4 regions of the Enterobacter sp. QK-SA4 genome follow, and region 2 is predicted to be linked to each of the others. Evidence: predicted binding sites of a transcription regulator. Region 2 holds the regulator's gene; each other region holds the start of a gene.
What was found. The regulator LexA, encoded in region 2, represses DNA repair genes until DNA is damaged. The targets are predictions, from matches to a motif close to TNCTGTATGTACATACAGNA.

Region 1 (7,928 bases), 2.7 Mb from region 2:
GCGAATTGCGGTTCTGCCAGCTCCAGGCATAGGGATCGTAGAAGTTACGATAGAAGATGTTGCGCGTCACTTCGTCATCGAAGCGGATGTTGTTGTAACCGACCACGCAGGTGTTGGGGACGGTAAACAAGTCGTGGATGCGTCGGGCGAATTCTGCCTCGTTAACGCCTTTTTCCCGCGCTTCCTGAGGGGTGATCCCGGTGACCATGACCGCGCCGGGCTGCGGCAGATAGTCATCCGCAGGCTTGCAGTAAAAGACCTCGGGCTCGCCAATGATGTTGAATTCGTCGTCGGTACGGATGGCGGCAAACTGCGCCGGTCGGTCCAGCGCCGGGTGCGTGCCAAAGGTTTCGTAATCGTGGAACAAAAAAGTCGGGCGAGCGGCAGAGTCAGACACCAGTAATACCATCCTGTTAAAAAATGACGTCACTATGGTAAACGATCGTGCGGTTCAGACCGAATAAAAAGCACCGCCGTGACGCAAATTTGCGCGCCAGCTTCAGAGAAAAATCTGCGTTTTGTCACATTTTTTTGCAATTAAGCCAGGTAACGACATCAGAACTCCCGTAAAAAGGTCATCGATTTTTAATGACCTGAGGATATACCGTTGAAACGCCGTCTGTTTATTGCTGTTTCTTTACTCGCTTCGAGTGTCTCATCTGCTTTTGCGGCCGAACCACTGGATTTTTCGCCGCAGCCTCCGGCCATTCAGGCTGGCTCCTGGGTGCTGATGGATTACACGACTGGTCAGATTTTAACGGCGGGCAACGAACATCAACAACGTAATCCGGCGAGCCTGACAAAGCTGATGACGGGCTATGTAGTGGATCGGGCCATTGATAGCCACCGCATTACCCCGGATGACATCGTCACCGTAGGACGTGATGCCTGGGCAAAAGGCAACCCGGTTTTTGACGGCTCGTCGCTGATGTTTCTGAAAGAGGGCGATCGCGTCTCGGTGCGTGATTTAAGCCGCGGTCTGATCGTCGATTCCGGCAACGACGCCTGCGTGGCGCTGGCCGATCACGTGGCGGGCGGGCAGCCGCAGTTTGTGAAGATGATGAACGACTACGTGCAGAAGCTGAACCTGCGCGATACGCACTTTGAAACCGTCCACGGGCTGGACGCGCCGGGCCAGCACAGCTCGGCCTATGACCTGGCCGTACTTTCCCGGGCCATCATTCACGGCGAGCCTGAGTTTTACCATATGTACAGCGAAAAGAGCCTGACCTGGAATGGAATCACCCAGCAAAACCGTAACGGCCTGCTCTGGGATAAGACCATGAACGTGGACGGGTTGAAAACGGGGCATACCTCAGGGGCCGGTTTTAACCTGATTGCGTCTGCCGTAGACGGCCAGCGCCGGTTAATCGCGGTGGTGATGGGGGCGGATAGCCCGAAAGGGCGTGAGGACCAGGCCCGGAAACTGCTGCACTGGGGGCAGCAGAACTTCGATACGGTGCAGATCCTGCATAGCGGTAAAAAAGTGGGGACAGAGCGTATCTGGTACGGCGATAAGGAGCAGGTGAAACTGGGCACCGATCAGGACTTCTGGCTGGCCTTGCCGAAAGCAGAGGTTCCCAATATCAAAGCCAAGTACGTGCTGGATAAAAAAGAACTGGAAGCGCCGATTGCTGCGCATCAGCGGGTCGGGGAGATTCAGCTCTATGACCGCGACAAGGTGGTAGCCCACTGGCCGCTGGTCACGCTGGAAGCCGTTGATAAAGGCGGCCTGTTCTCTCGTCTGAGCGATTATCTGCATCACACGCTTTAACTGCTGCTGAGCAGACTGGCAGGGTTGCGAGTCTGCTCACATAATAAACACTCCTCGTTTGCTGATAATCATAATCCCGTTTTATAGTGTATAAATATACAGTGATGAGCGGAGGCAGTATGGACTACAGCATTACGCAGCAACAGAAACGTAAGATTGCCGGTTTTCATTTGGTCGGCCCGTGGGAACACACGGTAAAACAGGGCTTTGAACAGCTGGTCATGTGGGTCGACGGGCGTCACATTGAGCCGCTGGAGTGGGTGGCAGTCTATTACGATAACCCGGATGAAGTCCCGGCAGAAAAACTACGCTGTGATACGGCCGTGACGGTACCGGATGATTTCGTCATCCCGGAAAACAGCGAAGGCGTCATGATGACGGAAATCGCGGCCGGGGATTATGCCGTGGCGACGGCGCGCGTGGAAAACTACGACTTCGCCACGCCGTGGTATCAGTTCTTCAATTCCCTGCTGCAGGACAATAAGTACCAGATGGCGCTCAAACCCTGCTTCGAGCGCTATCTTAATGACGGCAATGCAGACGGCTACTGGGATATCGAAATGTATATCGCGGTAGAGCATAAAACGGCTTAAGCCTGCTAAATGAAGGGTTTTTCAGCCGGGAGCGATCCGCCCGGCTGAAAACACAGTACAATTGTGATTTGCCGTGTAGCTGGAGAGCGGGTGTGCGTCCCGACAAATCATTAACCCCTTTTGAAATTCGGTTGTACAAACATTACCGCGTGGTGCACGGGTGTCGCATCGCGCTGGCTTTCGTATTGACGTTTGTGCTGGTCCGTTTGCTGGATGTTCCGGAAGGGACGTGGCCGCTGATCACCCTGGTAGTGGTAATGGGGCCCATCTCGTTTTGGGGGAACGTTGTTCCGCGCGCCTTCGAGCGAATTGGCGGGACGGTTTTAGGCTCGGCCCTTGGGCTTATTGCCCTTAAGCTGGAGCTTATCTCGTTTCCGGTGATGCTGGCATGGTGCGGTGCCGCCATGTTCCTGTGCGGCTGGCTGGCGTTGGGCAAAAGACCGTATCAGGCCTTGCTGATTGGGATTACTCTCGCGGTGGTTGTCGGTGCGCCCGCCGGGGATATGACCACGGCGCTGTGGCGAAGCGGGGATGTCATCCTGGGGTCACTGCTGGCCATGCTCTTCACCGGTATCTGGCCGCAGCGGGCTTTTCTGCACTGGCGTATTCAGATGGCGAACTACGTCACCGCCTTTAACCGCGTCTATCAGGCCGGTTTTTCCCCGAATCTGGTCGAACGTCCCCGGCTGGAAAAGCATCTGCAAACGATCCTCAACGATGTGGTCAAAATGCGCGGCCTGATCACGCCTGCCAGCAAAGAAACCCATATTCAGAAATCGATTTTCGAAGCCATCCAGACGGTAAGCCGCAATCTGGTCTGCATGCTTGAACTGCAGATCAACGCGCACTGGGCCTCGCGTCCCAGCCATCTGTTAATGCTGAACGCGCAAACCCTGAAAGAGACCCAGCAGATGACGCAGCAAACGCTCTTGACCATTGCCCATGCGCTCTATGAAGGGAACCCGCAGCCGATACTGGCCAACAGCGAGCGGCTGAATGAGATAGTCGCGGAGCTGAAGCAGTTAATCAATGAACGCCAGAGCGATAACGTGGCGGAAACGCCTATTCATGGCTACGTCTGGCTGAGCATGGAGCTGGCGCGGCAGCTTGAGCTGTTATCGCACCTTATTTGCCGGGCGCTGCGCAAATAAAAGGCTTATGTGACGCCTGCTGCTTCGATTCAGCAGCAATTGGGGTTATGATAGCTTTAAACGATATACTCATTGTCATTCGCAGCCGCTGTCAGTAAGGTTATTGTTACAACGGTTGCCTTAACGAATCCGAATCTCACATTATCAGGGGTGTAAAAATGGAAACTACCAAGCCTTCGTTCCAGGATGTTCTGGAATTCGTCCGCCTGTTCCGCCGCAAAAACAAGCTGCAGCGTGAAATCCAGGACGTTGAGAAGAAGATCCGTGACAACCAGAAACGTGTTCTGCTGCTCGACAACCTGAGCGACTACATCAAGCCAGGTATGAGCGTTGAAGCTATTCAGGGCATCATCGCCAGCATGAAGAGCGACTATGAAGACCGCGTTGATGACTACATCATCAAAAATGCTGAGCTGTCCAAAGAGCGTCGTGACATCTCTAAAAAGCTGAAAGTGATGGGCGAAATCAAAAACGGCGAAGCAAAAAGCGAGTAATCGCAGCGAATAGTGAAAAAGGCTCTCTGGTGACAGAGAGCCTTTTTTTATGATTCAGAACGCGGCTGTAGCTGATAAATCCAGGCCTGAACCTGCTTGCCTTCAAGAGTGGTCACCGTGACCTCAACCCGATCGTAGCCGTCTTCAAATTCGTCCAGCATTTGCCAGTTTGCGGCAAGGTTATCCGAGATAAACAGATAGCCTTCGACGCGGGGGGCGTCAGGGTGGAGCACAATTCCCGGGAAGTCCGCCGCGGCGCCCCAGCCGCGTTCGTAAAACGTGCCGGATACGGAACCGGCCAGCCATTCGCCGCCGATGTTTTCAAGAATATGCGCATTAGAGTGGCCCGGGCGCAGCGTGCCGTAGACAAACAGAGCGTTCATTTTCCCTCATCCGCAAAGCAAAAAGCCTGCTTTAAAAGCAGGCTTTTTAAATTTGGCTCCTCTGACTGGACTCGAACCAGTGACATACGGATTAACAGTCCGCCGTTCTACCGACTGAACTACAGAGGAATCGTTGTGGAGGCTTATCTTAGCGGCGAAAAAAGTTTTGTCAAACCTGATCTTAGGGAAAATCGACTGATTGCTGATTCTGTCGTCAGTTTGTTGTAAATCCACACATCTTTTTCTGGAAAATACTTTGCAGGATTAGCATTTGTCCCCCATCATTTGAAATGGAGTTTCAACTTTTCTCGCTAAGGTCCATTTTGAACGTCACTGCCTCCTTACGCCAGGCGATAACTCGCACGCCATGGTATGCAAAACGTAAAAGCTATCGTGTCCTGTTCTGGCGTGAAATCACCCCTCTTGCCGTGCCTATCTTCCTGGAAAATACCTGCGTTCTGCTGATGGGGGTTTTGAGCACCTTCCTGGTGAGCTGGCTGGGAAAAGAGGCGATGGCTGGGGTTGGGCTAGCGGACAGCTTTAACATGGTGGTGATCTCGTTCTTTGCCGCCATAGACCTCGGGACGACGGTGGTGGTGGCCTTTAGCCTCGGCAAGCTTGATCCCAAACGTGCACGCGAGGCGGCCCGCCAGTCGCTGATGATCATGACCATTTTTTCGATCGTTCTGGCGGCGGTGATCCACTATTTCGGTAAAGAGATTATCGATTTTGTCGCCGGGGAGGCCACGAACGAGGTTAAAGACCTGGCGCTGACCTATCTGGAAATGACCGTCTTAAGCTATCCGGCGGCGGCCATTGCGCTGATTGGCAGCGGCGCGCTGCGCGGGGCGGGCAACACCAAAATTCCGCTGCTGATCAACGGCGGGATGAATATCCTGAATATCATTATCAGCAGCGTGCTGATCTATGGCGTGTTCTCGTGGGAGGGGCTGGGGTTCGTCGGTGCCGGACTGGGATTAACCATTTCACGCTATATCGGTGCGGCAGCCATCATCGGGGTACTGATGGCGGGGATTACCCCCTCCCTGCGTCTGACGCTAAAAAGCTATTTCCGCTCCTTTAATTTCGCCATTATCTGGGAAGTGATGGGGATCGGCATTCCCGCCAGCATTGAATCGGTGTTATTCAACGGCGGGAAGCTGCTCACGCAGATGTTTGTCGCCGGGATGGGCACCGACGTTATCGCCGGTAACTTTATAGCCTTCTCTATTGCCTCGCTGATTAACCTGCCGGGTAACGCGCTGGGTTCGGCATCGACCATTATTACGGGTAAGCGGCTCGGGAAAGGGCAGATAGGCCAGGCGGAGCGGCAGCTGCGGCACGTGTTCTGGCTGTCGACCATTGGGCTGACGCTGATCGCCTGGGGAACCGCGCCGTTTGCCGGGCTGATGGCCTCGTTCTATACCCACGAAGACGACGTTAAAGAGGTTGTTAAGATCCTCATCTGGCTCAACGCGGCCTTTATGCCCATCTGGGCGGCCTCATGGGTATTGCCCGCCGGGCTGAAAGGAGCGCGCGATGCCCGCTTTGCGATGTGGGTATCGATGCTCGGCATGTGGGGATGTCGCGTTGTCGCGGGGTATACACTCGGGGTGATGCTCGGATGGGGGGTGGTCGGCGTCTGGCTGGGGATGTTCCTCGACTGGGCCGTGCGGGGCGCGCTGTTCTACTGGCGGATGGTCAGCGGGCGCTGGCTGTGGAAATATCCGCGAAAAAATGCCTGACAATTGCGCGAAGTGGAGAATAATTCGGCAAACGATCGGAAATGTGCATTCTGCCTTTGACATCATGGGGGAGCATCGATAATATGCGCCCCGTTCACACGATTCCTCTGTAGTTCAGTCGGTAGAACGGCGGACTGTTAATCCGTATGTCACTGGTTCGAGTCCAGTCAGAGGAGCCAAATTTAAAAAGCCTGCTTTTAAAGCAGGCTTTTTGCTTTTCTGCGCAAGGTAAATGCAAAACGGCAACCTTGTTGCCGTTTTTAGTGTGTGCACCCTCTCCCGTGGGAGAGGGTTGGGGTGAGGGCACCAGACCGCACGAAATTACACACCAATCGGCGCTGTCGCTTCCACCAGCCACGGACGCGCATCGCTATTCACCAGAGGTGAAAGCACCTCGCGTACCTGCCGGTGATACGCATCCAGCCACTGCTTTTCCTGCTCGCTCAGCAGATGCAGCTCAACCTGACTTAAGTCGATCGGGATCAGCGTCAGCGAGGCAAATTTGCAGAACCCCGGACGGCTCTCCACAATCTCAACCTGGTTTTCAATACGAATACCGTGGCTGTCGCCCAGATAGTAGCCCGGCTCGATAGTCATGATATTGCCCGCCACCAGCGGCCACGGATTGACCTTTTTGGCGATGCGATGCGGGTTCTCGTGGATCAGCAGCTGGTGCCCCACGCCGTGTCCCGTACCGTGATCGTAATCCAGCCCCATCTCCCACAGCGGGCGACGCGCAAACGCATCCAGCTGATGCCCCTGAGTCCCGGAAGGGAACTGCAGGGTAATGAGCGACAGAAAGCCTCTCAGCACGGCGGTGTAGTGCAGGCGCTGCTGCGGATCGACTTTCCCCCACGCCAGCGTACGCGTGGCGTCGGTGGTGCCGTTAACATACTGGCCGCCGGAATCGTTCAGGTAAAAATGGTCATGGCCGATGGGCTGATTGCTGGCCTCGCTCGAGTGATAGTGGCACATCGCCGCATTGCTCGAAGAGGCGGAGATGGTTGCAAAACTCTGCTCGATGAACCCGGGCTGCTGTTGACGAAACGCAAGCTGCTGCGCCTGCGCGTCCAGCTCGGTGAGCGGTTTTCCTGCCGCCTCGCGCCGCGGCACTTCACGGCTCAGCCAGGCGAGGAAGTTGACCCACGCGGCCCCGTCCTGGTGATGGCACTCGCGATAGCCTGCCAGCTCGACCGGATTTTTAGTCGCTTTCATCAGGGTGATGGGGTCAGTCCGCCAGACAATTTCTCCCCGTGGCTCAACGGCGAAGCGCAGGGCCACCGGCGCGGAATCGGCATCAATCATCACCCGTTTGCCTTCAGCAACCTGCTGGCAGCGTTCAATAAAGGTATCCTGCGGGGCAACGGCGAACGCACTGCGCACACCGTCAGGCAGTGCGCTGAGCTTATTGTCGTTAACAAACCACTCAACGCTACCATCACGGCTGAGCAGCGCGAAGGAAAGAGGAACCGGGCTAAAGGGGATATCTGATCCACGCACGTTTAGCAGCCAGGCGATGTTATCCGGCAGCGTCACGGCGAGGAAATCAGCATTGTGTTCTGCCAGCACGGCGGCGACGCGCTGACGTTTGTCCGCGCTGCGTTCACCGCTGTGTTCAACCGGCATTTCACGGATAAGCCCCGCCGGTGCGGCAGGGCGATCGGTCCATAGCGTGTCAAACGGCGAGGCCTTCAGAGGCACCAGCTCGCACGGCGTGGCTGACAGCTGCTCAAACTCTGAATTGGTCATCAGCAGCGCGTCAAAACCGACGCGCGTTCCTGCCTCAAC
Region 2 (7,928 bases):
AGGCAACGCCAGTGCCACCCATTGCGTCACTCCGTGATTCTGTCCAGGTATTGGCTGCTCCCGCCTGATTTGCCATAAACAAGGAAACAGCGATACTAACCACCGAAAATTTAAAATTTTTTTTCACAGTATGCCCGTTATAGTCTGTTATGAAATAACCCCTGTCTGTTATCACCCAAACAGGAACGAACTATTGCTGTGAATAAGTAGTAAAAGACCCGCTATTTCTATCCCTAAGTAAAACTTCCTTACGGCCTGTTGTATTTTGTGACGGCCCTCAATATTTATAGAAGAGGAAATTATTTTTTCCCAGGTTTTCCATCATGCGGTCCAAAAAACTGGGGCGGGTGGTCTACCCAGCGATCCTCACGGGTAGCGGCATAAACGGGGTTAAGCGGATAGTAGATGCGATTGTGTTTCTTGTTGGCCTCGCCAACGACCAGTAACCGCACCTCTTCGTCCGTGTTGTTGATAAAGGTATGGCAAATACCCGTTCCGGCAGGAAACCCCACGCTGTCGCCCGGTTCAAGTTTCCATAAATAGCCATTAATCCACGCTTCTGGATGACCTTCGAGCACATAAACGAACTCTTCTTCATCGCTTTCCGCATGCGGATAGGACGTCCTGCGCCCGGGCGGTAAACGCTCATGATGGATACCAATGCGCCCGAGCCCAAGCTTGCGAGCCAACGGGGCGCCGATAGAAAAACGCTCATCGCTATCTGGGTAGGTCGAATCATCCGCGCCTTCAACGTCGCGCCAGTGCCGAATACAGTCAGGTTTTTTCATTGTTTATTTCCCGGTTTGTAATGGGTCAGGTATAGCACAGACTGGCGGATCTCGGCGTTTTTACCAGAACATGATAAAGTGGGGGTTTCCGTCCTATAACATCCGGGGTGCTAAATGGATAAGTCCACAAAAGAGCTGTTAGCGCAGGCCGAAAAGCTATGTGCGCAACGCAATGTGCGCCTGACTCCGCAGCGCCTTGAAGTCTTACGTCTGATGAGCCTGCAGCAGGGTGCTATCAGCGCCTACGATCTCCTCGACCTGCTCCGCGAAAGCGAGCCGCAGGCGAAGCCACCGACGGTGTATCGCGCGCTGGATTTCCTGCTGGAACAAGGATTCGTGCATAAAGTTGAGTCCACAAACAGCTATGTGTTGTGCCATCTGTTCGATCAGCCTACCCACACATCGGCGATGTTTATCTGTGACCGATGCGGCGTGGTGAAAGAAGAGGCTGCGGAAGGCGTGGAAGATATTATGCATACGCTGGCAGCGAAAATGGGTTTTGCCCTGCGTCATAACGTGATTGAAGCGCACGGACTGTGCTCTGCCTGCGTGGAAGTGGAAGCCTGTCGTCATCAGGACGCGTGTCAGCACGACCACTCTATTCTTGTGAAGAAAAAACCGCGTTAACGGCAAAAGAAAAGGCGGCTCATGGCCGCCCTCAGGGTGTACTTCCTTGTACTTGCGGGTAAAGCCCGGTTACCAGCGGTAGTCGTTGCGTTTTTCCCAGTCGCCCACTTCTTTTTCCGCCTGGTCTTTCGCGTAGCCGTAACGTTCCTGAATTTTACCGACAAGCTGATCGCGTTTACCTTCAATGACGGTCATATCGTCATCAGTCAGCTTACCCCACTGTTCTTTCGCTTTACCTTTGAACTGCTTCCAGTTGCCGCCGATTTCGTCTTTATTCATCATCGTGTCCTCTTAGTTAAGCGTCGGGTCGTAACGTCCGTTACGTTCTTTTCTGCTGGACGTGATAATTATTGTAGTTAAGGATTCGGCAGTTGATTTCATATTCGGAATCTTTAACCGTCACGATATATCGTGACGTGTAGGGAACCAGGTATCGTTTTGCCAGTGGCGATGCCAGATAAAAGCCAGCGATATCCCTCTCAGCGAGAGGAAAACGGCCAGGGCCAGCCACAAACCGTGATTACCCAGCCAGGGAAGCGTCAGCAGCGTCAGGCCAAACCCTGCCGCCGCGACCGCCATGCTGTTGCGCATTTCCGCTCCGCGCGTCGCACCAATAAACATGCCGTCCAGCAGATAACACCAGACGCCGACCACCGGTAAGATGACTTGCCAGATGAGATAGTGACTCGCCAGCTCGCGCAGCGCAGGGATAGACGTAAGCAACGCGACGATTTGCTCACCAAGGCAGGCATAAACCAGGCCGAACGCCAGCGCCACCAGTCCCGACTGGCGGCAGGCTGCCCGCCAGACGTCCCGCAGCTGCCCGCTTTCGCGCGCGCCGTAAGCCTGCCCGGAATACGCTTCTACCGCATAGGCAAAACCGTCCAGCGCGTAGGCGGTAAAGGTCAGTAGCGTCATCAATACCGCGTTGACCGCAACGATTTCTGGCCCCAGTCGCGCCCCGAAAACCGTCAGCGCGCCGAAGCAGAGCTGAAGCAGCAGCGAGCGCAGCATGATGTCACGATTAAGCGCCAGCAGCCTACGGATATTGCCGCGCCATGCAGTTTTGAGCTGCGCCAGGGAGATGCCGCGCATCGCCAGCACGCGCCAGACCATCCACAGACCAATAATAAAGGTTCCGTATTCGGCAATTGCCGTCGCCAGCGCCGCGCCCCGCACGTTCATATGCAGGCCCATTACCAGCCAGACATCCAGCACAATGTTGAGAAGGTTGCCTACCACCAGCAAAATCACTGGTGCACGGGCGTACTGAACGCCCAGGAGCCACCCCAGCAGAACCAGGTTTGCCAGCGAGGCGGGCGCGCTGAGCCAGCGGATTTCAAGGAAACGTCGCGCCTGAGCAAGTACCGCCTCGCTGCCGCCGACAACATGGAGCGCAAGGTCGATAAGAGGCGCACGAAATAAAACGATTAACGCCCCTGCACCGAGCGCAAGGATCAGCGGCTGGACCAGCGCGCGCGCCAGACGCAGCGGATCTTTTGCACCATAAGCCTGGGCCGTGAGCCCGGTGGTGCTCATGCGCAAAAAGAGCAGCAGCATAAACAGGAAGCTGGTTGCCGTCGCGCCAATCGCCACGCCGCCAAGATAAACAGGCGAATCAAGGTGGCCAATAACGGCAGTATCGACCAGACCCAGCAAGGGAACGGTAATATTGGAGAAAATCATCGGCAGAGCAAGACGCCACAATGCCTTATCGGATGCCGTCAGCAGTGACATGAAAAATACCGGGAGTCGAGAATGGAGCAGGCTACAGCGGCGCCATAGCCTGTCAGGAAGAGGTTACAGCCATTCGCCGTTGCGAATGACCCCAACCGCCAGTCCTTCGATAGAGAAGTTGTGTTCGCGGAGATCGACCACAATCGGGGAGAACTCGTTGTTTTCAGGCAGTAGCTGAACGGTGTTCCCCTGTTTTTTCAGACGCTTGACGGTGACTTCATCATCTATGCGCGCGACAACCACCTGGCCGTTACGCACATCCTGCGTTTTGTGCACCGCAAGCAGATCGCCGTCAAGAATACCGATGTCTTTCATCGACATACCGCTGACGCGCAGCAGGAAATCAGCGCTTGGTTTGAACATGCCAGGATCGACCTGGTAGTGGCCTTCAATATGCTGCTGTGCCAGTAAAGGCTCACCGGCAGCAACACGGCCTATCAGCGGAATGCCCGTCTCTTCTTCCACCAGCAGGCGGATACCGCGTGACGCGCCTGAAACAATCTCAATCACGCCTTTACGCGCCAGCGCTTTCAGGTGTTCTTCAGCAGCATTCGGAGAACGGAAGCCCAGACGCTGCGCGATTTCCGCACGCGTGGGTGGCATACCCGTCTGGCCGATATGATCCCGGATGAGATCAAACACCTCTTGCTGCCTGGTCGTTAACGCTTTCATTCCGCCCCCTGGGTGTATATACAGTTATGCTGTGAGTATATACAGTCAAAGGCGATTTTGGAACCAAAAACTGCACAAAAAACCAGGGACTTAATTATTCCTCGAGGCTCATCGGAAATGTGACCAAAGCAGCGTGACCCAGGTGATAACAGCAGTGATAATCGCCAGCAGCACGGCAGCAGAGCCCATGTCTTTTGCGCGGCCAGAAAGCTCATGGAAATCTGAACCTATGCGATCAACAACGGCCTCAATAGCGCTATTAAGAATTTCCACTATCATCACCAGAAGCACGGAACCGATTAGAAGTACGCGGGTAATAGCATCAATATCAAGGAAACAGGCGACGATCACCGCGATGATAGCGGCGACGCCCTCCTGGCGAAAGGCAGCTTCGTTGATCCACGCGGCACGGAAACCTTTCCATGAATAGCCGGCGGCTTTGATGATACGCGTTAACCCAGTGGTATTATTGGCCATTAAAAGAACCTTTTATGAAAAAAAGCGTCAGTAACAGGAACTGTAGCGCGTTTCGCTACAGCCTGAAGTATGACGGGTAACAACAGAAATTTTGCGCGCTTTCTGTTATCCTTGCGCCGCAATTGCATTATTAACCAGAGGCTTTACATCGTTTATGTCCGGCTGGCCACGAATTTACTACAAATTACTTAATTTACCATTAAGCATCCTGGTAAAAAGCAAGTCTATCCCAGCAGAACCCGCGCTGGAATTGGGGCTCGATACGTCGCGTCCTATTATGTACGTTTTGCCTTATAACTCGAAGGCAGACTTACTGACGCTTCGCGCCCAGTGTCTGGCGCATGACTTACCTGACCCGCTTGAACCGCTTGAAGTTGACGGTACGCTGCTGCCGCGCTACGTGTTCATTCACGGTGGACCGCGCGTGTTTACCTATTACACGCCAAAAGAAGAGTCCATCAAGCTGTTCCACGACTATCTTGACCTGCACCGCAGCAACCCCGATCTGGATGTGCAGATGGTGCCGGTATCGGTGATGTTTGGTCGTCGTCCGGGCCGTGAAAAAGGTGAAGAGAACCCGCCGCTGCGCATGCTTAATGGCATCCAGAAGTTCTTCGCGGTCTCCTGGCTGGGACGCGACAGCTTTGTGCGTTTCTCCCCTTCCGTTTCGCTGCGTCGAATGGCGGACGAGCACGGTACCGACAAGATCATCGCGCAAAAACTGGCGCGCGTGGCGCGTATGCACTTCGCCCGACAGCGCCTGGCTGCCGTAGGGCCGCGTCTCCCGGCGCGTCAGGATCTGTTCAACAAGCTGCTGGCCTCCAAAGCGATTGCTCGCGCCGTTGAAGACGAAGCGCGCAGCAAGAAAATATCGCATGAGAAAGCCCAGCAGAACGCCATTGCGCTGATGGAAGAGATTGCAGCGAACTTCTCTTACGAGATGATTCGCCTGTCCGATCGTATTCTCGGCTTTACCTGGAACCGCCTGTATCAGGGCATCAACGTTCATAACGCCGAGCGCGTACGCCAGCTGGCGCATGATGGCCATGAGATTGTCTATGTTCCCTGCCACCGCAGCCACATGGACTACCTGCTTCTTTCCTACGTGCTCTATCACCAGGGACTGGTACCGCCGCATATTGCTGCCGGTATCAACCTGAATTTCTGGCCAGCAGGTCCGATTTTCCGCCGCCTGGGCGCGTTCTTTATCCGTCGTACCTTCAAGGGCAACAAGCTCTACTCCACCGTGTTCCGCGAATATCTGGGCGAGCTGTTCAGCCGCGGCTATTCCGTTGAGTACTTCGTGGAGGGCGGTCGTTCCCGTACCGGACGTCTGCTCGATCCGAAGACCGGCACGCTGTCGATGACCATTCAGGCGATGCTGCGCGGAGGAACCCGTCCAATCACGCTGGTGCCAATCTACATTGGCTATGAGCACGTAATGGAAGTGGGCACGTACGCGAAAGAGCTGCGCGGTGCGACCAAAGAGAAAGAGAGCCTGCCGCAGATGCTGCGCGGCTTGAGCAAGCTACGTAATCTCGGTCAGGGCTACGTGAACTTCGGCGAGCCGATGCCGCTGATGACGTACCTGAACCATCACGTTCCCGAGTGGCGTGAATCCATCGATCCAATCGAAGCGATTCGTCCAGCCTGGCTGACGCCAACGGTCAACGGCATCGCGTCCGAGCTGATGGTGCGCATTAACAACGCCGGTGCGGCTAACGCCATGAACCTGTGCTGTACGGCGCTTCTGGCTTCGCGTCAGCGCTCGCTGACCCGCGAGCAGCTCACGGAGCAGCTGGATTGCTATCTGGACATGATGCGCAACGTGCCGTATTCCGTTGATTCAACCGTGCCTTCTGCTACCGCCAGTGAGCTTATCGATCACGCTTTGCAGATGAACAAGTTTGAAGTCGAAAAGGACACGATCGGCGACATCATCATTCTGCCGCGCGAACAGGCAGTGCTGATGACCTACTACCGCAACAACATCACCCATATGCTGATGCTGCCGTCGCTCATGGCGGCTATCATCACCCAGCACCGCAGTATTTCGCGTCAGGAGCTATTGCGTCACGTTGAGACGCTCTATCCGATGCTGAAAGCGGAACTGTTCCTGCGCTGGAGTAAGGATGAGCTGGCGGGCGAACTGGACAAACTGACGGAAGAGCTGCGTCGTCAGGGGCTGATCGCCGTTTCAAACGACGAACTCCACATCAATCCGTCGCGTTCCCGTACCCTGCAACTGCTGGCGGCCGGCGCGCGCGAAACGCTGCAGCGCTACGCCATTACGTTCTGGCTGCTGAGTGCGAACCCGTCTATCAACCGCGGTACGCTGGAGAAAGAGAGCCGGACGCTGGCCCAGCGCCTGTCCGTGCTGCACGGCATTAACGCCCCTGAATTCTTCGATAAAGCAGTCTTCAGCACCCTGGTTCTGACGCTGCGCGACGAAGGCTACATCAGCGATACGGGCGATGCCGAGCCGGAAGAGACGCTGAAGGTGTATCAGATGCTGGCAGAACTGATCACCTCGGATGTGCGTTTGACGATTGAGAGCGCGACGCAGGGCGAGTGATGTAAAAAAGCCGGGTGGGGTTTCACCTGACCCGGCCTGGCGTTCTGCATAATATAAAGGCCCGGTAAGCGTTAACGCTACCGGGCCTTATTTTTGAGCCTTGTTAAATCACCGCATTCAGCTCAGCAATGTGAAAGCAATCATCCCGACAATCGCACCCGTCGTGCCGAGGATGGTTTCCATCAGCGTCCAGGTTTTCAGGGTTTGCGCTTCGGTAGCGCCGGTAAATTTCCCGAACAGCCAGAAGCCCGCGTCGTTAACGTGAGAGACTACAATCGAACCGCCCGCAATACAGATAGACAGCGCCGCCATCTGCGCACCCGAGTAGTTCAGCTGTTCAATCACCGGCATCACCAGACCCACGGCGGTTAAGCACGCCACGGTTGCGGAACCCTGAATGATACGCACCGCCGCCGCCAGCACGAAGCAGGTTACCGCAATCGGCAGGCCCATCCCGGTCAGCGCTTCGCCCAGAGCCGGACCCACGCCAGAATCCACCAGCACCTGCTTGAACACGCCGCCGGCACCGATCACCAGCAGGATAATACCCGCCGGCTGCAGCGCGGCACCGCAGATCTCCATCACCCGGTCTTTCGGCATTCCCTGACGCATCGCCAGGCCGTAAATCGCCACCAGACAGGCCACCAGGATCGCCGTGAACGGGTGACCGATGAACTCGAACCATTCATAGGCGCTGGAACCCACCGGCACAAAGCGCGCGGCGATGGTTTTCAGACCCACGAGAACCAGCGGCAGCAGGATCAGCGACAGGCTGAAGCCGAAGGACGGCATTTTGCCCTCGCCCAGGTGCGGCTCGGTGATGTCGTCCGGAATATGCAGCTCAACGTAACGGCTGATGAAGTTGCCCCACAGCGGACCGGCAATAATCATCCCTGGAATTGCCGCGCACAGGCCAATCAGGATCATCCAGCCAAAGTCGGCGTGCATCTGGGACGCCAGCAGCATCGGCGCAGGCCCCGGCAGCAGAAACGCTGCAGCCGCCGCCACGCCCGCAAACAGCGGAATAACCAGCTTCACGAGGTTAGTGCCGG
Region 3 (7,928 bases), 1.3 Mb from region 2:
GCGGCTTGGCCAGCTGATGCGGGTTTTGCTGGATAAAGCGGTTGGCGATCTCACCAATGCGTGAATTGAAGCGGTAGGTGGTGTCCAGATCGCTACGATCCCCTTCGCCAAAATAGTGGTGGAACGCGGTCGTCAGGGAGAGCTGCGCCCCGCTGAAGCGATAGATGGCCTGCCAGTCGTCACCCACCGCAAACAGCGACGTATGTTTATTTTGCGCCCGAAGCGCCGAGAGCAGTGCAGCACGCTGCGGAGAGATGTCCTGGAACTCATCCACCAGAATATGTTTCCACGGGCTGACAAAACGTCCCTTTTCAAGAATGATGATGGCCTGATGGATTAAACCGGAGAAATCGACAGCATTTTCCTCTTTCAGCGCGGTTTTCCAGGCTTTCAGCAGCGGAGCCATCAGCTTGACCCGTTTCGAAAACAGATCGCGGATCGCCTCCGGCGCGCTTTCAATCATCTCTGCCTGCGTTCCACCGTGCATTCGCATCAGGCTGACCCAGCGGTCAAGTCGCGAACCCAGACGACGCGCCAGTTTGTCATCCTGCCAGAAGCTGCCCTCTGGCACCTCCCAGCCGAGCTCCTCCTCCAGCCACTGACGCCACCCTTTCGCCTGCGCTTTTTTCTCACTGCACTGCTGGCGCCACGTTTTGATGAACAGCGCCTGTCGCGCCTGCGCGTCGTTTTCCAGCTTACTGATGGAAGGCACTTTTTTACTGCCCTGCTGAATAATATGCAGCGCAAGGGCATGGAAGGTTCTGGCCGTGATATCCCGGGTGTGCAGGCGCTCCTGGATACGTTCGTCCATCTCCTGGGCAGCCTTGCGGCCAAAGGCCAGAAGCAGTATTTGATCGGCTACCGCTTCTCCGGTCGTCAGCAGCCAGCCGGCACGAGCCACCAGCACCGACGTTTTACCGCTACCGGCCCCCGCCAGCACCAGCAGCGACTGCTCGCCGTTGACCACCGCGCGCGCCTGGGCCGGATTGAGCGGTGAAGATTCCACCGTCCTGAAAAAGTCGGCGTATTGGGTGAGCATGGCGTCCGTCCACGCCTGATTATGAGCGAGACGGCTTTTATCCTTATCGTTCAGCCAGGCCTGACACTGGCGCCAGGCGTCGCGACAGTTGTCAAACTCGTCGAGACGCGTCACGGAGAGCGGCAGCGCCGAGAGTGCCTGTCGGATCTTCTGCTGCAGCCCAGCGGTCTGCTGACGGGTCAGCCACGCGTGTTGCGCGTTGCTCTGCGCGATATCGTCCAGCACCTGCTGCAGCACCTGGGCGGCAATTACGCTCATATCCTGGCTCCACTGCTGCCACAGCGCGTTCAGGTGATGATGGAAACGCTGGGTTTCCGCCCACTCGGTGCCGTGAAGACGCACGACTTTATCGTCAGGCAGAACGAATTCCAGCTCGCCCCACACCAGCCCGCGTTTACAGTGGATAGCCAGAAGCTGGTTAAACGGAATAAGGTATTCGTGGCGTTCCCCGGAGACTTTCACCCCGGCATTAAGGAGAACCACCCTGTCGTAAGGGTGTTGCGCCAGGCGTTTGCCTAACGAGGTTGCTTTCAGTTCCATGTTCCGCCAAATCCACGAAGAGATAATTTACCTGACAGTTTAACTGCCAGTTTTAAGGTGCTCCAGCCTAAAAAAACGTTACAATCATTGGGCGTTAATTTTATCGAAAGGAAGTGAGGGTTTATGCGTACCGTTCTGAATGTGTTGAATTTTGTGCTGGGCGGTTTTGCCACCACCCTTTCCTGGCTTTTTGCCACACTGGTGAGCATCGTCCTGATTTTCACGCTTCCCCTGACCCGTTCCTGCTGGGAAATCACAAAACTCTCCTTAATCCCCTACGGGAATGAAGCCATCCACGTTGACGAGCTGAATCCGGAGAGCAAAAACGCCCTGATGAATACGGGCGGAACCCTGCTGAACATTCTGTGGCTGATTTTCTTCGGCTGGTGGCTCTGCATCATGCATATTTTTGCCGGTATTGCACAGTGCATCACGATTATTGGCATTCCGGTGGGGATCGCGAACTTTAAGATCGCCGCCATCGCCCTTTGGCCCGTCGGTCGCAGGGTTGTTCCGGTAGAAGTGGCCCAGGCGGCGCGTGAAGCAAACGCGCGTCGTCGTTTTCAGTAAATAAGGACCGGCCGCGTTTATGCTAAGCCCACTGCTTCGCCGTTATACCTGGAACAGCACCTGGCTATACAACGTCAGGATATTTATCGCGCTTTGCGGCACGGCTGCCCTGCCCTGGTGGCTGAATGATGTCAAACTCACCATTCCGCTCACGCTGGGGGTGGTGGCCGGGGCGCTGGCGGACCTGGACGATCGTCTGGCCGGGCGTTTACGTAACCTGGTCATTACGCTCGTCTGCTTTTTCATTGCTTCAGCGTCCGTTGAGCTGCTTTTCCCGTGGCCCTGGCTGTTTGCCCTGGGCCTTACGCTCTCAACCAGCGGGTTTATTTTGCTGGGCGGCCTCGGGCAACGCTATGCCACCATCGCGTTTGGTGCATTGCTGATCGCCATCTACACCATGCTGGGCGTTTCCCTGTATGACCAGTGGTACCAGCAGCCGGTTCTCCTGATGCTGGGCGCCATCTGGTATAATCTGCTGACGCTAACCGGTCATCTGATCTTCCCGGTTCGCCCGCTGCAGGATAACCTTGCCCGCAGCTTTGAGCAGTTAGCCCACTATCTGGAACTGAAATCCCGGCTGTTCGACCCGGATATCGAGGAAGAAAGCCAGGCTCCGCTCTACGATCTGGCGCTGGCAAACGGCCAGCTGGTCGCCACCCTTAACCAGACAAAAGCCTCTCTGCTTACCCGTCTGCGCGGCGATCGCGGCCAGCGCGGAACCCGAAGGACCTTACACTACTATTTTGCCGCCCAGGATATTCATGAACGCGCCAGCTCCTCGCACGTTCAGTATGCTGCCCTGCGCGAGAAGTTCCGCTACAGCGACGTCATGTTCCGCTTCCAGCGCCTGCTGTCCATGCAGTCCCAGGCGTGTCAGCAGCTCTCGCGATCTATTCTGCTGCGCACGCCCTATCAGCATGACCCCCGCTTTGAACGCGTATTCAGCCATCTTGATGCGGCGCTCGACCGCGTTCAGGCCAGCGGAACGTCACAGGAGCACATCAAAGCGCTGGGCTTTCTGCTTAACAACCTGCGGGCGATTGATGCTCAGCTGGCAACCATTGAGTCCGAACAGGCGATGGCGCTGCCGGGCAGTGAGGTGGAAAATCAGCTTGCTGATGACAGCGTGCACAGCGTTAGCGATATGTGGCTGCGGCTGAGCCGCAACTTTACGCCTGAGTCGGCACTCTTTCGCCACGCGGTAAGAATGTCGCTTGTGCTGTGCGTGGGGTATGCCTTTATCCAGATAACCGGGCTGCACCACGGCTACTGGATCCTGCTGACCAGCCTGTTCGTCTGCCAGCCGAACTATAACGCCACCCGACACCGTCTTGCGCTGCGTATTATCGGCACGCTGGTCGGCGTCGCGATTGGCCTTCCGGTGCTCTATTTCGTGCCCTCCGTTGAAGGTCAACTGATCCTGATTGTGATCACCGGCGTGCTGTTCTTCGCGTTTCGCAACGTGCAGTACGCTCACGCCACCATGTTCATTACGCTGCTGGTGCTGCTCTGCTTTAACCTGCTGGGTGAAGGGTTTGAAGTTGCCCTGCCCCGCGTGCTCGATACCCTGATTGGCTGTGCGATTGCCTGGGCCGCGGTCAGCTTTATCTGGCCGGACTGGCGTTTCCGCAATTTGCCGCGCGTAGTGGACAGGGCGATGAACGCCAACTGTCGATACCTTGACGCAATCCTGGAGCAGTACCACCAGGGGCGTGATAACCGCCTGGCTTATCGGATAGCCCGTCGCGACGCGCATAACAGTGACGCAGAACTGGCCTCCGTTGTCTCTAACATGTCAACGGAGCCTCGGGCCACGGCGGAGATCCGTGAGACTGCGTTCCGCCTGCTCTGCCTGAACCATACGTTCACCAGCTATATTTCGACGCTCGGTGCCCACCGTGAGAAACTCACCAACCCGGGCATTCTCAACCTGCTCGATGATGCCGTCTGTTATGTCGATGACGCACTTCATCACCGACCGGCCGATGAGCCGCGCGTTCAACAGGCGCTGGATGAACTGGCTCAACGCATTGCGCATCTTGACCCTGGAAACGACAGCAAAGCGCCGCTGGTACTTCAGCAGATAGGCCTGCTTATCGCTCTGCTGCCTGAAATTTGCCGGCTGCAACAGCAAATCGCTACCTGGAGGAGTGATTCTCCTGTGGCTCAGGCAGCGCATTAAACCACTCCGTTAGCTCCCGGCGAATGCCTGCCGGGAGTGCCGCCTCATGCAGCCCCTCGATAGCCCCTTCCAGCGCGAAGAGAACTTTAATACTGAGCGCTTTGTTTTTTGCCCGCATCTTTAGCCAGCTCGCTCTTGCACCCAGCGCCCGCAGCGTTTCCTCATTGGTAATGCCAGCTTCAAAGAGCAATACTTCAAGTTGAAAGGTCAGGTTTGGCAGATCCTTAAGTCGGTTTCGTTGATGGCGCTGATAGCGTTCTTTTCTTGCCGCACTGAGCGCAAACGAGGAGAGCTGAAGCAACCGCTCCCTGTCCTGCCATAATCCATCATCCACACGATAATAGTTGAGCAGCACCGGGCGGCCTCGCTTCATCAACGTTAAAAAAGAGGAGGCATTTTTTACACAGTATTTCGCACTCTCCTCACAGGCGCGAAGATAAAGCTCTCCGTCTGACACCATGGCAAAAACCGCATCATCCACCGCCAGGGTATAGCCTCCAAACAGCGCGCGATGATGAATCTCGCCCAACGGGGAGAGGTATTCCTGGGATTTATAAATCCGTTCATAAGATATCTTTTTCATGATATTTCCCTTCAAAATCATAAAGTAACAACGAAATTTCTTACTAGCGGATCCGTTAGCAGGAAAATAGGCAACTTATCGCCGATGAGCAAGATGATTTTTCGAGGGACATCAAGATTGAATGAATTTTGCGAGTCGCTTTCCGAAAATGAGGTTGATCTTTATGCATACAGGGGTTACTGTATATCCATACAGTAACTACAGGGCTGGAATGAATATGCACACTTCAGGCTATGCAAATCGCTCAACCTCTCTCTCTTCTACCGCAGGCAATGTCGCGCAGAATTCCGTCGAGCGTGTTTCCACGGGGCTTATCAGTGAAGTGGTTTATCGTGAAGACCAGCCCCTGTTGACGCAACTTCTGTTGTTGCCGTTATTACAACAGCTTGGTCAGCAATCGCGCTGGCAGCTTTGGCTCACGCCTCAGCAAAAGCTGAGCCGTGAGTGGGTTCAGTCCGCAGGCCTTCCGCTTACCAAGGTCATGCAAATTAATCAGCTCCCGCCGTGCGATACCGTAGAATCGATGATCCGCGCCTTACGCACCGGAAATTACAGCGTGGTGATTGGATGGTTACCGGAAGAACTGACGGAAGAGGAGCATTACCGTCTGACTGAAGCAGCCGAAGAAGGGAATGCGATCGGGTTCATTATGCGTCCGGTTCGATCGGATTCTTACCGCAGAGGACAACTTTCTGGGCTAAAAATTCACTCAAATTTGTATCATTGAGTGAAATTAAGATTTTTCCTGGAATTTTTTTTGACCTCAAGATGGCATTAAAGTTCCCGGTCACAAAATTGCGGCAAGGCTTGTCTGGTGCGGTTCTCCTTAATTTTATTGCACAAAATTCGTTCGAAAAATGTTAAATAATCGGTATACGGAACTTTTTTTTTCATATGCCTGACGGACTTCACACTTGTAAGTTTTCAGCTACGTTGTAGACTTTACATCGCCAGGGGTGCTCGGCCTAAGCCGAAGATATCGGTAGATTTATATTTGACCACGCCCCCCGGTGAAGGATTTAACCGTGATTCTCTCTTGAGACTTTCATGGCGAATTTTGGATGATAACGAGGCGCAAAAAATGAAAAAGACAGCTATCGCGATTGCAGTGGCACTGGCTGGCTTCGCTACCGTAGCGCAGGCCGCTCCGAAAGATAATACCTGGTATGCAGGTGGTAAACTGGGCTGGTCTCAGTTCCACGACACCGGCTGGTACAACAGCAGCCTGAACAATAATGGCCCAACTCACGAGAGCCAGCTTGGTGCAGGTGCGTTCGGTGGCTATCAGGTTAACCCGTATGTTGGTTTTGAAATGGGTTACGACTGGTTAGGTCGTATGCCATACAAAGGCGACACCATCAACGGCGCTTTCAAAGCACAGGGCGTTCAACTGACCGCTAAACTGGGCTACCCAATCACTGACGATCTGGACGTGTACACCCGTCTGGGCGGCATGGTATGGCGCGCAGATTCCAGCAACAACATCTCTGGTGACAACCATGACACCGGTGTTTCCCCAGTATTCGCTGGTGGCGTTGAGTGGGCTATGACCCGTGACATCGCTACCCGTCTGGAATACCAGTGGGTTAACAACATCGGCGACGGCAACACCGTTGGTGTTCGTCCAGACAACGGCATGCTGAGCGTAGGTGTTTCCTACCGTTTCGGCCAGCAGGAAGAAGCAGCACCAGTTGTTGCTCCAGCGCCGGCTCCAGCTCCAGAAGTACAGACCAAGCACTTCACTCTGAAGTCTGACGTTCTGTTCAACTTCAACAAAGCGACTCTGAAACCAGAAGGCCAGCAGGCACTGGATCAGCTGTACACCCAGCTGAGCAACCTGGATCCTAAAGACGGTTCCGTAGTGGTTCTGGGCTTCACCGACCGTATCGGTTCTGACGCTTACAACCAGAAACTGTCTGAGAAACGTGCTCAGTCTGTTGTTGATTACCTGATCTCTAAAGGTATCCCAGCTAACAAGATCTCCCCACGTGGTATGGGCGAATCTAACCCAGTTACTGGCAACACCTGTGACAACGTGAAAGCTCGCGCTGCACTGATCGACTGCCTGGCTCCAGATCGTCGCGTAGAGATCGAAGTTAAAGGCATCAAAGACGTTGTAACTCAGCCAGCGGCATAAGTTATCGTCTTATAAAAAAACCCCGCCATGCGGGGTTTTTTATTGTCTGAAGAAAAGAAAAATCTATTTTTTACCCAACAGAGCCTGAAGGTCGTTCTTCAACGTCGACATCTGGTTGGCGTACTTCTCTTTATGTTCGGCATCCTCAATCAGCTGCACGATGGTTTCCGAAAGCGTTTTGCCCCGTCGTTGTGCCAGCCCAGCCAGGCGTTGCCAGACAACGAACTCCAGATCGATTGATTTTTTGCGAGTGTGCTGATGCTCAGCATTAAAATGCCGTTTGCGTCGCGCGCGAATAGTTTGCTTCATCCGGTTTAATAACGCAGGATTGATGTGTTTCTCAATCCAGCCGTTAACCTGTACCGGTTCATTTTCGAGGGTCAGCAAAATATCCACGGCTTCTTGCGCAGCGCTGGCTTCGATGTAGCAGGTGATCAGCTCCCCTTCACGGTGCTTTTTGACCAGGTACTTCCATTTCCAGCCGCTTTCGAGATTTTCCAGTTGTTGATATTTCATTGCGATCTCAGTGTTACCACGTAACTCTGTTCAGAATATCAGTTTTTTAGCAATCTGCTGAAAAGAAATCATATCCTGTGAGTGAATGCAGCCAATCGCCCTGTCGAAATCCCCGATCCTGCTTGGGTACAGCCCCCCGCTTACGGTATACTCCACGCTTTTACATCTGACTAAAAAACATCAACTTTGACCATTACGAAACTTGCATGGCGTGACCTTGTTCCGGATACCGAAAGTTACCAGGAACTGTTTGCACAGCCCGAACTCGCAAAAGAACACAAATTCATCCTTAGCGATACGCAGCCTCGTTTGCATTACGCGCTGGAGCAGGCATTAAGCCCATGGGCAACCGCGCCCTTCA
Region 4 (7,928 bases), 4.2 Mb from region 2:
TGACCCGTGAAACCATCGCCAAACAGATTGCCCTGGCGCTGCGTGATGAAGTGGCGGATCTGGAAGCGGCAGGCATTGGCATTATCCAGATTGACGAGCCGGCGCTGCGCGAAGGCCTGCCGCTGCGCCGCAGCGACTGGGATGCCTACCTGCAGTGGGGCGTGGAGGCGTTCCGCATCAACGCTGCGGTGGCGAAGGATGACACCCAGATCCACACCCACATGTGTTACTGCGAATTTAACGACATCATGGATTCGATTGCCGCGCTGGACGCCGACGTGATCACCATCGAGACCTCGCGTTCAGACATGGAGCTGCTGGAGTCGTTTGAAGAGTTCGACTACCCGAATGAAATCGGGCCGGGCGTGTACGACATTCACTCCCCGAACGTGCCGAGCGTGGAGTGGATTGAAGCCCTGCTGAAAAAAGCGGCCCAGCGCATTCCGTCAGAACGCCTGTGGGTGAACCCGGACTGCGGACTGAAAACCCGCGGCTGGCCGGAGACGCGCGCGGCGCTGGCGAACATGGTGAAGGCGGCGCAGAACCTGCGTCAGGCGTAGCGGTGCTGGATTGCCGGGTGGCGACAACGCTTACCCGGCCTACCTATTGGCCCGGTAAGGCATAGCCGCCACCGGGCTTTTTTATTACGCTTTCTTACCGCCGTACTGGCTAAACCACGCCAGCATTCTCTGCCAGCCATCTTTGGCTGATTCTGCGTGATAGCTCGGACGATAATCGGCATTAAACGCGTGCCCGGCATCCGGATACACCACGATCTCCGCCTTCGCATTGGCCGCGCGGAGCGCATGGCGCATGGTCTCTACCGAATCCAGCGAAATGCCGGTGTCCTGACCGCCGTAAAGCCCTAACACGGGGGCATTTAACTCGGTGGCGATATCGACGGGATGTTTCGGTGAATTCAGCGTTTTTTCACCCACCAGTTTGCCGTACCAGGCGACAGCGGCTTTGAGCTGCGGGTTATGCGCGGCATACAGCCAGCTAATGCGTCCACCCCAGCAGAAACCGGTGACCAGAAGACGATGCGGATCGCCGCCGTTGCGCGCCGCCCAGCTGGCGACGTGGTCGAGATCGGCCAGCACCTGCGCGTCCGGGACTTTGCTGACCAGGTTGCTGAGCAATGTTGGAATATCGCTGTAGTCGTTCGGATCGCCCTGACGGAAGTAGAGCTCTGGCGCAACGGCCAGATACCCTTCCAGCGCCAGCCGGCGGCAGAGATCGCGAATGTGTTCGTGAACACCGAAAATTTCCTGTACCACGATCACGATGGGCAGCGGGCCGTCCGCCGATTTTGGCCGTGCGTGGTAAGCAGGCATGTTCTCTCCCTGCGTGGGAATGGAGGTCTCACCCGCGGTAATTGCCGCTTCTGGCGTCGACACGATGGTTGAAGCATGTGGGGCCGCAGCAGGTGCAAAACCGGTTTTTTCAGTCATGGCATTCTCCGTACCAATGAGTTAGCGCAAAGGTAAATATAGACACCAGGTTAACAACTCACAGTGCCTTAAACGGTCTATCTTTTGTGCAGCACCTGGCGATATAACTTGTTAATGTGATGTAAATCACTTTTTTATGGAAATTCAATGTAATCATTTTCATCCATGGTGAGGTATGTCACGAAAATATGCTTACTGCTTCTGTAAAGTACCGTTTTACTTCTTCTGACTAACCGACCCACAGAGGAGTCACCTATGTCTAAGTCTGATGTTTTTCATCTCGGCCTCACCAAAAACGATTTACAAGGGGCTACGCTCGCTATCGTCCCTGGCGATCCTGAGCGTGTGGAAAAGATCGCCGCGCTGATGGATAAGCCGGTCAAGCTGGCTGCCCATCGTGAGTTCACCACCTGGCGCGCAGAGCTGGATGGCAAAGCGGTGATCGTGTGCTCTACCGGTATCGGTGGTCCGTCTACGTCTATTGCTGTTGAAGAGCTGGCACAGCTGGGCATCCGTACTTTCCTGCGTATCGGCACCACCGGCGCTATCCAGCCGCACATCAACGTGGGTGACGTGCTGGTCACGACCGCGTCCGTTCGTCTGGACGGCGCAAGCCTGCACTTTGCACCGATGGAATTCCCGGCAGTGGCTGATTTCGAATGCACCACCGCGCTGGTTGAAGCCGCAAAATCCGTAGGCGCAACCACTCACGTGGGCGTAACCGCCTCTTCCGACACCTTCTACCCGGGTCAGGAACGTTACGACACCTTCTCAGGCCGCGTGGTAAGCCGTTTCAAAGGCTCAATGGAAGAGTGGCAGTCCATGGGCGTGATGAACTACGAAATGGAATCCGCAACGCTGCTGACCATGTGCGCAAGCCAGGGTCTGCGTGCCGGTATGGTGGCGGGCGTTATCGTCAACCGCACCCAGCAGGAGATCCCGAACGCCGAAACCATGAAGCAGACCGAAAGTCATGCGGTGAAAATCGTGGTGGAAGCCGCGCGTCGCCTGATCTAATCCTCTCTTCTGAAATCAAAGGCCGACGCGTTCGGCCTTTATTTTTTGCGTAGCGCCTCGCAGGAAAACCCTTTCAAACTGGACGTTTATACAGCACAATTCTATTTTGTGCGGGTAATACGTTGATGCAGGGGGCATTGTGGATATCTCGATCCTGATTTACGCGGTAATTGCGGTGGCGGGCGTGGCGATAGGCTGGCTCATTTCCAGCTATCAGCATGCACAGCAGAAGGCCGACCAGCTGGCAGAGCGCGAAGAGATAGTCGCTGAATTAAGTGCGGCAAAGCAGCAGCTTGCGCTGAGTAACCACTGGCGAGAGGAGTGCGAGCTGCTTAACAACGAGCTGCGCAACCTGCGAGATATCAACACCTCGCTGGAGGCCGATCTCCGCGAAGTCACTACCCGCCTTGAATCCACCCAGCTGCATGCGGAAGACAAAATCCGGCAGATGATCAACAGCGAGCAGCGCCTCAGCGAACAGTTTGAGAACCTCGCCAACCGAATTTTTGAGCACAGCAACCGCCGCGTTGACGAACAGAACCGCCAGAGCCTCAACAGCCTGCTGACGCCGCTGCGCGAACAGCTGGACGGTTTTCGCCGTCAGGTGCAGGACAGCTTTGGTCAGGAGGCCCGCGAGCGGCACACGCTGGCGCATGAGATTCGCAATCTCCAGCAGCTGAATGCGCAAATGGCGCAGGAAGCGGTCAACCTGACCCGCGCGCTGAAAGGGGATAACAAAACCCAGGGCAACTGGGGAGAAGTGGTGCTGACCCGCGTGCTGGAGGCCTCTGGACTGCGGGAAGGATATGAATACGAAACGCAGGTGAGTATCGAAAACGACGCCCGCTCGCGAATGCAGCCGGATGTGATCGTGCGGCTGCCGCAGGGTAAAGATGTGGTGATTGACGCCAAAATGACGCTGGTGGCGTATGAACGCTACTTTAATGCGGACGATGATTACACGCGCGAGTCTGCGCTGCAGGAGCACATTGCCTCCGTGCGTAATCATATTCGCCTGCTTGGCAGAAAAGACTACCAGCAGCTGCCGGGTCTGCGCTCGCTGGACTATGTCCTGATGTTCATCCCGGTAGAACCCGCGTTCCTGCTGGCACTCGACAGACAGCCCGAGCTTATCACCGAAGCGCTCAAAAATAACATTATGCTGGTCAGCCCCACCACGCTGCTGGTGGCGTTACGCACCATTGCGAACCTATGGCGCTATGAGCACCAGAGCCGCAACGCTCAGCAGATTGCCGATCGTGCCAGCAAGCTTTACGACAAAATGCGCCTCTTCGTGGACGACATGTCTTCAGTCGGGCAGAGCCTGGATCGTGCGCAGGATAACTACCGCCAGGCGATGAAAAAACTCGCCTCCGGACGTGGCAATCTGCTGGCACAGGCCGAATCATTCCGTAGCCTGGGGGTTGAGGTTAAACGCGAGATTAATCCGGAATTGGTCGAACAGGCCACCGCCCAGGACGACGAGTTTCGCCTGCGAGAAGGTGCGGACGAACAAAATACAAACAGTGAAGACAATACGTTAGCGGCGGATTTATCACCAGACGAGACTCCAGCGCGTTTCTTTCGCGGTGGTTGAAACGTAGGGCAAACGCGCCCAATCTGTTACACTTCACGAACATTTTACTGATAAGCAGGCTCTGAGATGGCTGACGATTCACAAGACACAACGCACTTTGGCTTTCAGACTGTTGCCAAAGCGCAGAAAGCTGACATGGTGGCCCACGTATTTCATTCCGTGGCGGCGAAGTACGATGTGATGAATGACCTGATGTCGTTCGGCATTCATCGCTTGTGGAAGCGCTTCACCATTGACTGCAGCGGCGTACGTCGTGGACAAACGGTGCTGGATTTAGCCGGTGGTACGGGCGATTTAACCGCGAAATTCTCCCGTCTGGTGGGCGAAACCGGTCGCGTTGTTCTCGCCGATATTAATGACTCCATGCTGAAAATGGGACGCGAAAAGCTGCGTAACATCGGCGTGGTGGGGAATGTGGAGTATGTGCAGGCAAACGCCGAAGCGCTGCCATTCCCGGACAATACCTTTGATTGCATCACGATCTCTTTCGGTCTGCGTAACGTGACCGATAAAGAAAAAGCGCTGCGCTCCATGTACCGCGTGCTGAAGCCGGGTGGACGTCTGCTGGTGCTCGAGTTCTCAAAACCGATCATTGAGCCGCTGAGCAAAGCCTACGACGCCTATTCCTTCCACGTGCTGCCGCGTATTGGTGAGCTGGTGGCTAACGACGCTGAAAGCTACCGCTATCTGGCGGAGTCTATCCGTATGCACCCGGATCAGGACACATTAAAAGCCATGATGCAGGACGCGGAATTTGAGAACGTTGAATATTTCAACCTGACGGCGGGTGTCGTCGCGCTGCATCGCGGTTACAAATTCTGAGTGGAGGTGTCCCGTGCCCTTTAAACCCTTAGTCTCCGCAGGCGTCGAGAATGTACTGAACGCTTTTCTGTATCGCGCTCCGGCGCTGAAAGCTGCACGTCAGCGGCTAAACGGGAAGGTATTACGCATTGTTTTAAAAGAGTTATCGACGCCGCTTGTGCTGGTATTCAGCGAACGTCAGCTTGACGTTCTGGGGGCGTGGGAAGGTCAAGCAGACTGCTCGGTCATCACGCACATGAGCGTGCTGCCAAAACTGCGCGATCGCCAGCAATTAACGGCGCTTATCCGCAGCGGTGAGCTGGAAGTGGAGGGCGACATTCAGGTCGTGCAGAACTTCGTTGCGCTCACCGATCTGGCGGAGTTCGATCCGGCGGAGCTGCTCGCGCCTTTTATCGGCGACATTGCCGCCGAAGGCATCGGGAAAGTTCTTCATGGCGGCGCCTCCTTTGCGCGTAAAAGCCTCCAGCGCCAGCAACGCTATGCGGCGGAAGTGCTGACTGAGGAGTGGCGAATGGCGCCCGGGCCACTGGAAGTTGCATGGTTTGCGGAAGAGACCGCTGCTGTTGAACGTGCGGTTGATGCGTTAACCAAACGGCTGGAAAAACTGGAGGGCAAATGACGCCTGGTGAAATTCGGCGCCTCTATTTTATTATTCGCACCTTTTTGAGCTACGGGCTCGACGAGCTTATCCCCAAAATGCGTATCACGCTGCCGCTTCGTATCTGGCGGCGGATGCTCTTCTGGATGCCCAATCGCCATAAAGGTCAACCGCTGGGTGAGCGTCTGCGCCTGGCGTTGCAGGAACTCGGTCCGGTTTGGATTAAATTCGGGCAGATGCTGTCGACCCGCCGCGATCTCTTCCCGCCTCTGATTGCCGATGAGCTCGCGATGCTGCAGGATCGCGTCGCACCGTTTGACGGCGCGCGCGCGAAAAAGCAAATTGAAGAGGCGATGGGAAATGTACCCGTCGAGACCTGGTTTGACGATTTCGACATTAACCCACTGGCATCGGCCTCTATTGCGCAGGTGCACACCGCGCGTCTGAAAGAAAACGGCAAAGAAGTCGTTATTAAGGTCATTCGTCCGGACATCCTGCCAGTCATCAAAGCGGACATGAAGCTGATTTACCGTCTGGCGCGCTGGGTGCCACGCCTGCTGCCGGACGGGCGTCGCCTGCGTCCACTGGAAGTGGTGCGGGAATATGAAAAAACGCTGATTGATGAGCTTAACCTGCTGCGCGAATCGGCAAACGCCATTCAGCTGCGTCGCAACTTTGAAAACAGCCCGATGCTCTATGTACCTGAAGTCTATTCTGACTACTGTAGCCAGAATATGATGGTGATGGAGCGTATCTACGGTATTCCGGTTTCGGATGTGGTGGCCCTGGAGAAACAGGGAACAAACATGAAGCTCCTGGCCGAACGTGGCGTACAGGTCTTCTTTACCCAGGTATTCCGCGACAGCTTTTTCCATGCGGACATGCACCCGGGCAATATCTTCGTGAGCTACGAACACCCTGAGGATCCGAAGTATATCGGTATCGACTGCGGGATTGTGGGGTCGCTGAACAAAGAAGATAAACGGTATCTGGCTGAGAACTTCATCGCGTTCTTCAACCGCGACTACCGTAAGGTGGCCGAGCTGCACGTCGATTCCGGCTGGGTACCGCCGGATACCAACGTCGAAGAGTTTGAGTTCGCGATCCGGACCGTTTGTGAACCGATTTTTGAAAAACCGCTGGCGGAAATCTCCTTCGGGCATGTGCTGTTGAACCTGTTTAACACGGCTCGCCGCTTTAATATGGAAGTTCAGCCACAGCTAGTTTTACTTCAGAAAACATTACTTTACGTTGAGGGTGTAGGCCGACAGCTCTATCCTCAGTTAGACTTGTGGAAGACCGCGAAACCTTTCCTTGAATCCTGGATTAAGGATCAGGTTGGCATTCCGGCGCTGGTGCGCTCGCTGAAGGAGAAAGGTCCGTTCTGGATAGAAAAAATGCCTGAAATTCCTGAACTGGTTTATGACAGTTTGCGTCAGAGCAAGAACCTTCAGCACAGCATGGATAAAATCGCCCGCGAACTTCAGTCCAGCCGCGTTCGCCAGGGACAGTCACGCTATCTCTTTGGGATTGGCGCAACGCTGCTGCTGAGCGGTACGCTGCTGCTGATCAACCGTCCGGACTGGCAGATGATGCCCGCCTGGTTGATGGCTGGCGGGGTGGTAGTCTGGCTGGCAGGCTGGCGAAAAACGCGCTGAGCGTGCGTCGCTATCGACGGGTCGCATACGTATAATGCGACCTGACTCATTAATCATCTATCCCTGAGGAACATGTATGGGTGGTATCAGTATCTGGCAATTAGTCATTATTGCCGTCATCGTCGTGCTGCTGTTTGGCACCAAAAAGCTCGGTTCTATTGGTTCCGATCTGGGCGCGTCTATCAAAGGCTTCAAGAAAGCGATGAGCGATGATGAGAGCAAGCAGGATAAAACCAGCCAGGACGCTGACTTTACTGCTAAATCCATCGCCGACAAGCAAGAAGAAGCCAAAAAGGAAGACGCTAAACGCCACGATAAAGAGCAGGTGTAAGTCGTGTTCGACATTGGTTTTAGTGAGCTCCTGCTGGTCTTTGTGATTGGCCTGATTGTGCTGGGGCCGCAGCGTCTGCCGGTGGCAGTGAAAACCGTTGCGGGCTGGGTTCGTGCGCTGAGATCGCTGGCATCGACCGTTCAGAATGAACTGGCGCAGGAGCTTAAGCTGCAGGAATTTCAGGAAAGCCTGAAAAAGGTCGAGAAGGCGAGCATGGATAACCTGACGCCGGAACTGAAAGCGTCAATGGATGAGCTGCGCGAAGCGGCGGAATCGATGAAGCGTTCCTATAGCGTTAACGATCCTGAAAAAGCGAGCGATGAAGCGAACACCATCCATAACCCGGTGGTTAAGGGCAGCGAGGAGCAGCGCGAGGGCGTAACGCCTGCCAGTGCTGAACATCAGGCTGCCGCACCAGAACAGACGCCGCACGAAACCGAATTGAAAAAACAGG

Region 1: the regulator LexA is predicted to act here: its motif matches at 1,859-1,878, upstream of sbmC (DNA gyrase inhibitor SbmC).
Region 3: the regulator LexA is predicted to act here: its motif matches at 5,092-5,111, upstream of sulA (SOS-induced cell division inhibitor SulA).
Region 4: the regulator LexA is predicted to act here: its motif matches at 2,545-2,564, upstream of rmuC (DNA recombination protein RmuC).

Annotation. Positions count from the first base shown of each region.
Region 1 is NZ_JBXFXH010000007.1:1,700,487-1,708,414, forward strand. It holds gene sbcB (exodeoxyribonuclease I) at 1-409, opposite strand, end outside; gene dacD (serine-type D-Ala-D-Ala carboxypeptidase DacD) at 608-1,774, shown strand; gene sbmC (DNA gyrase inhibitor SbmC) at 1,894-2,367, shown strand; gene AC1VYI_RS09645 (FUSC family protein) at 2,460-3,518, shown strand; gene AC1VYI_RS09650 (DUF496 family protein) at 3,677-4,012, shown strand; gene AC1VYI_RS09655 (gamma-glutamylcyclotransferase family protein) at 4,060-4,395, opposite strand; tRNA gene AC1VYI_RS09660 (tRNA-Asn) at 4,449-4,524, opposite strand; gene emmdR (multidrug efflux MATE transporter EmmdR) at 4,686-6,140, shown strand; tRNA gene AC1VYI_RS09670 (tRNA-Asn) at 6,244-6,319, shown strand; gene AC1VYI_RS09675 (aminopeptidase P family protein) at 6,462-7,928, opposite strand, start outside.
Region 2 is NZ_JBXFXH010000007.1:4,409,544-4,417,471, forward strand. It holds gene AC1VYI_RS22855 (conjugal transfer protein TraF) at 1-127, opposite strand, end outside; gene AC1VYI_RS22860 (cupin domain-containing protein) at 300-788, opposite strand; gene zur (zinc uptake transcriptional repressor Zur) at 903-1,415, shown strand; gene AC1VYI_RS22870 (CsbD family protein) at 1,485-1,694, opposite strand; gene dinF (MATE family efflux transporter DinF) at 1,815-3,152, opposite strand; gene lexA (transcriptional repressor LexA) at 3,216-3,824, opposite strand; gene AC1VYI_RS22885 (diacylglycerol kinase) at 3,933-4,301, opposite strand; gene plsB (glycerol-3-phosphate 1-O-acyltransferase PlsB) at 4,456-6,876, shown strand; gene gntU (gluconate transporter) at 6,994-7,928, opposite strand, start outside.
Region 3 is NZ_JBXFXH010000007.1:3,092,977-3,100,904, forward strand. It holds gene helD (DNA helicase IV) at 1-1,579, opposite strand, end outside; gene AC1VYI_RS16590 (YccF domain-containing protein) at 1,703-2,149, shown strand; gene yccS (YccS family putative transporter) at 2,169-4,331, shown strand; gene AC1VYI_RS16600 (TfoX/Sxy family DNA transformation protein) at 4,288-4,914, opposite strand; gene sulA (SOS-induced cell division inhibitor SulA) at 5,132-5,641, shown strand; gene ompA (porin OmpA) at 5,996-7,051, shown strand; gene matP (macrodomain Ter protein MatP) at 7,115-7,567, opposite strand; gene AC1VYI_RS16620 (AAA family ATPase) at 7,754-7,928, shown strand, end outside.
Region 4 is NZ_JBXFXH010000007.1:180,774-188,701, forward strand. It holds gene metE (5-methyltetrahydropteroyltriglutamate--homocysteine S-methyltransferase) at 1-560, shown strand, start outside; gene AC1VYI_RS02370 (dienelactone hydrolase family protein) at 645-1,451, opposite strand; gene udp (uridine phosphorylase) at 1,707-2,468, shown strand; gene rmuC (DNA recombination protein RmuC) at 2,608-4,065, shown strand; gene ubiE (bifunctional demethylmenaquinone methyltransferase/2-methoxy-6-polyprenyl-1,4-benzoquinol methylase UbiE) at 4,132-4,887, shown strand; gene ubiJ (ubiquinone biosynthesis protein UbiJ) at 4,901-5,506, shown strand; gene ubiB (ubiquinone biosynthesis regulatory protein kinase UbiB) at 5,503-7,143, shown strand; gene tatA (Sec-independent protein translocase subunit TatA) at 7,220-7,474, shown strand; gene tatB (Sec-independent protein translocase protein TatB) at 7,478-7,928, shown strand, end outside.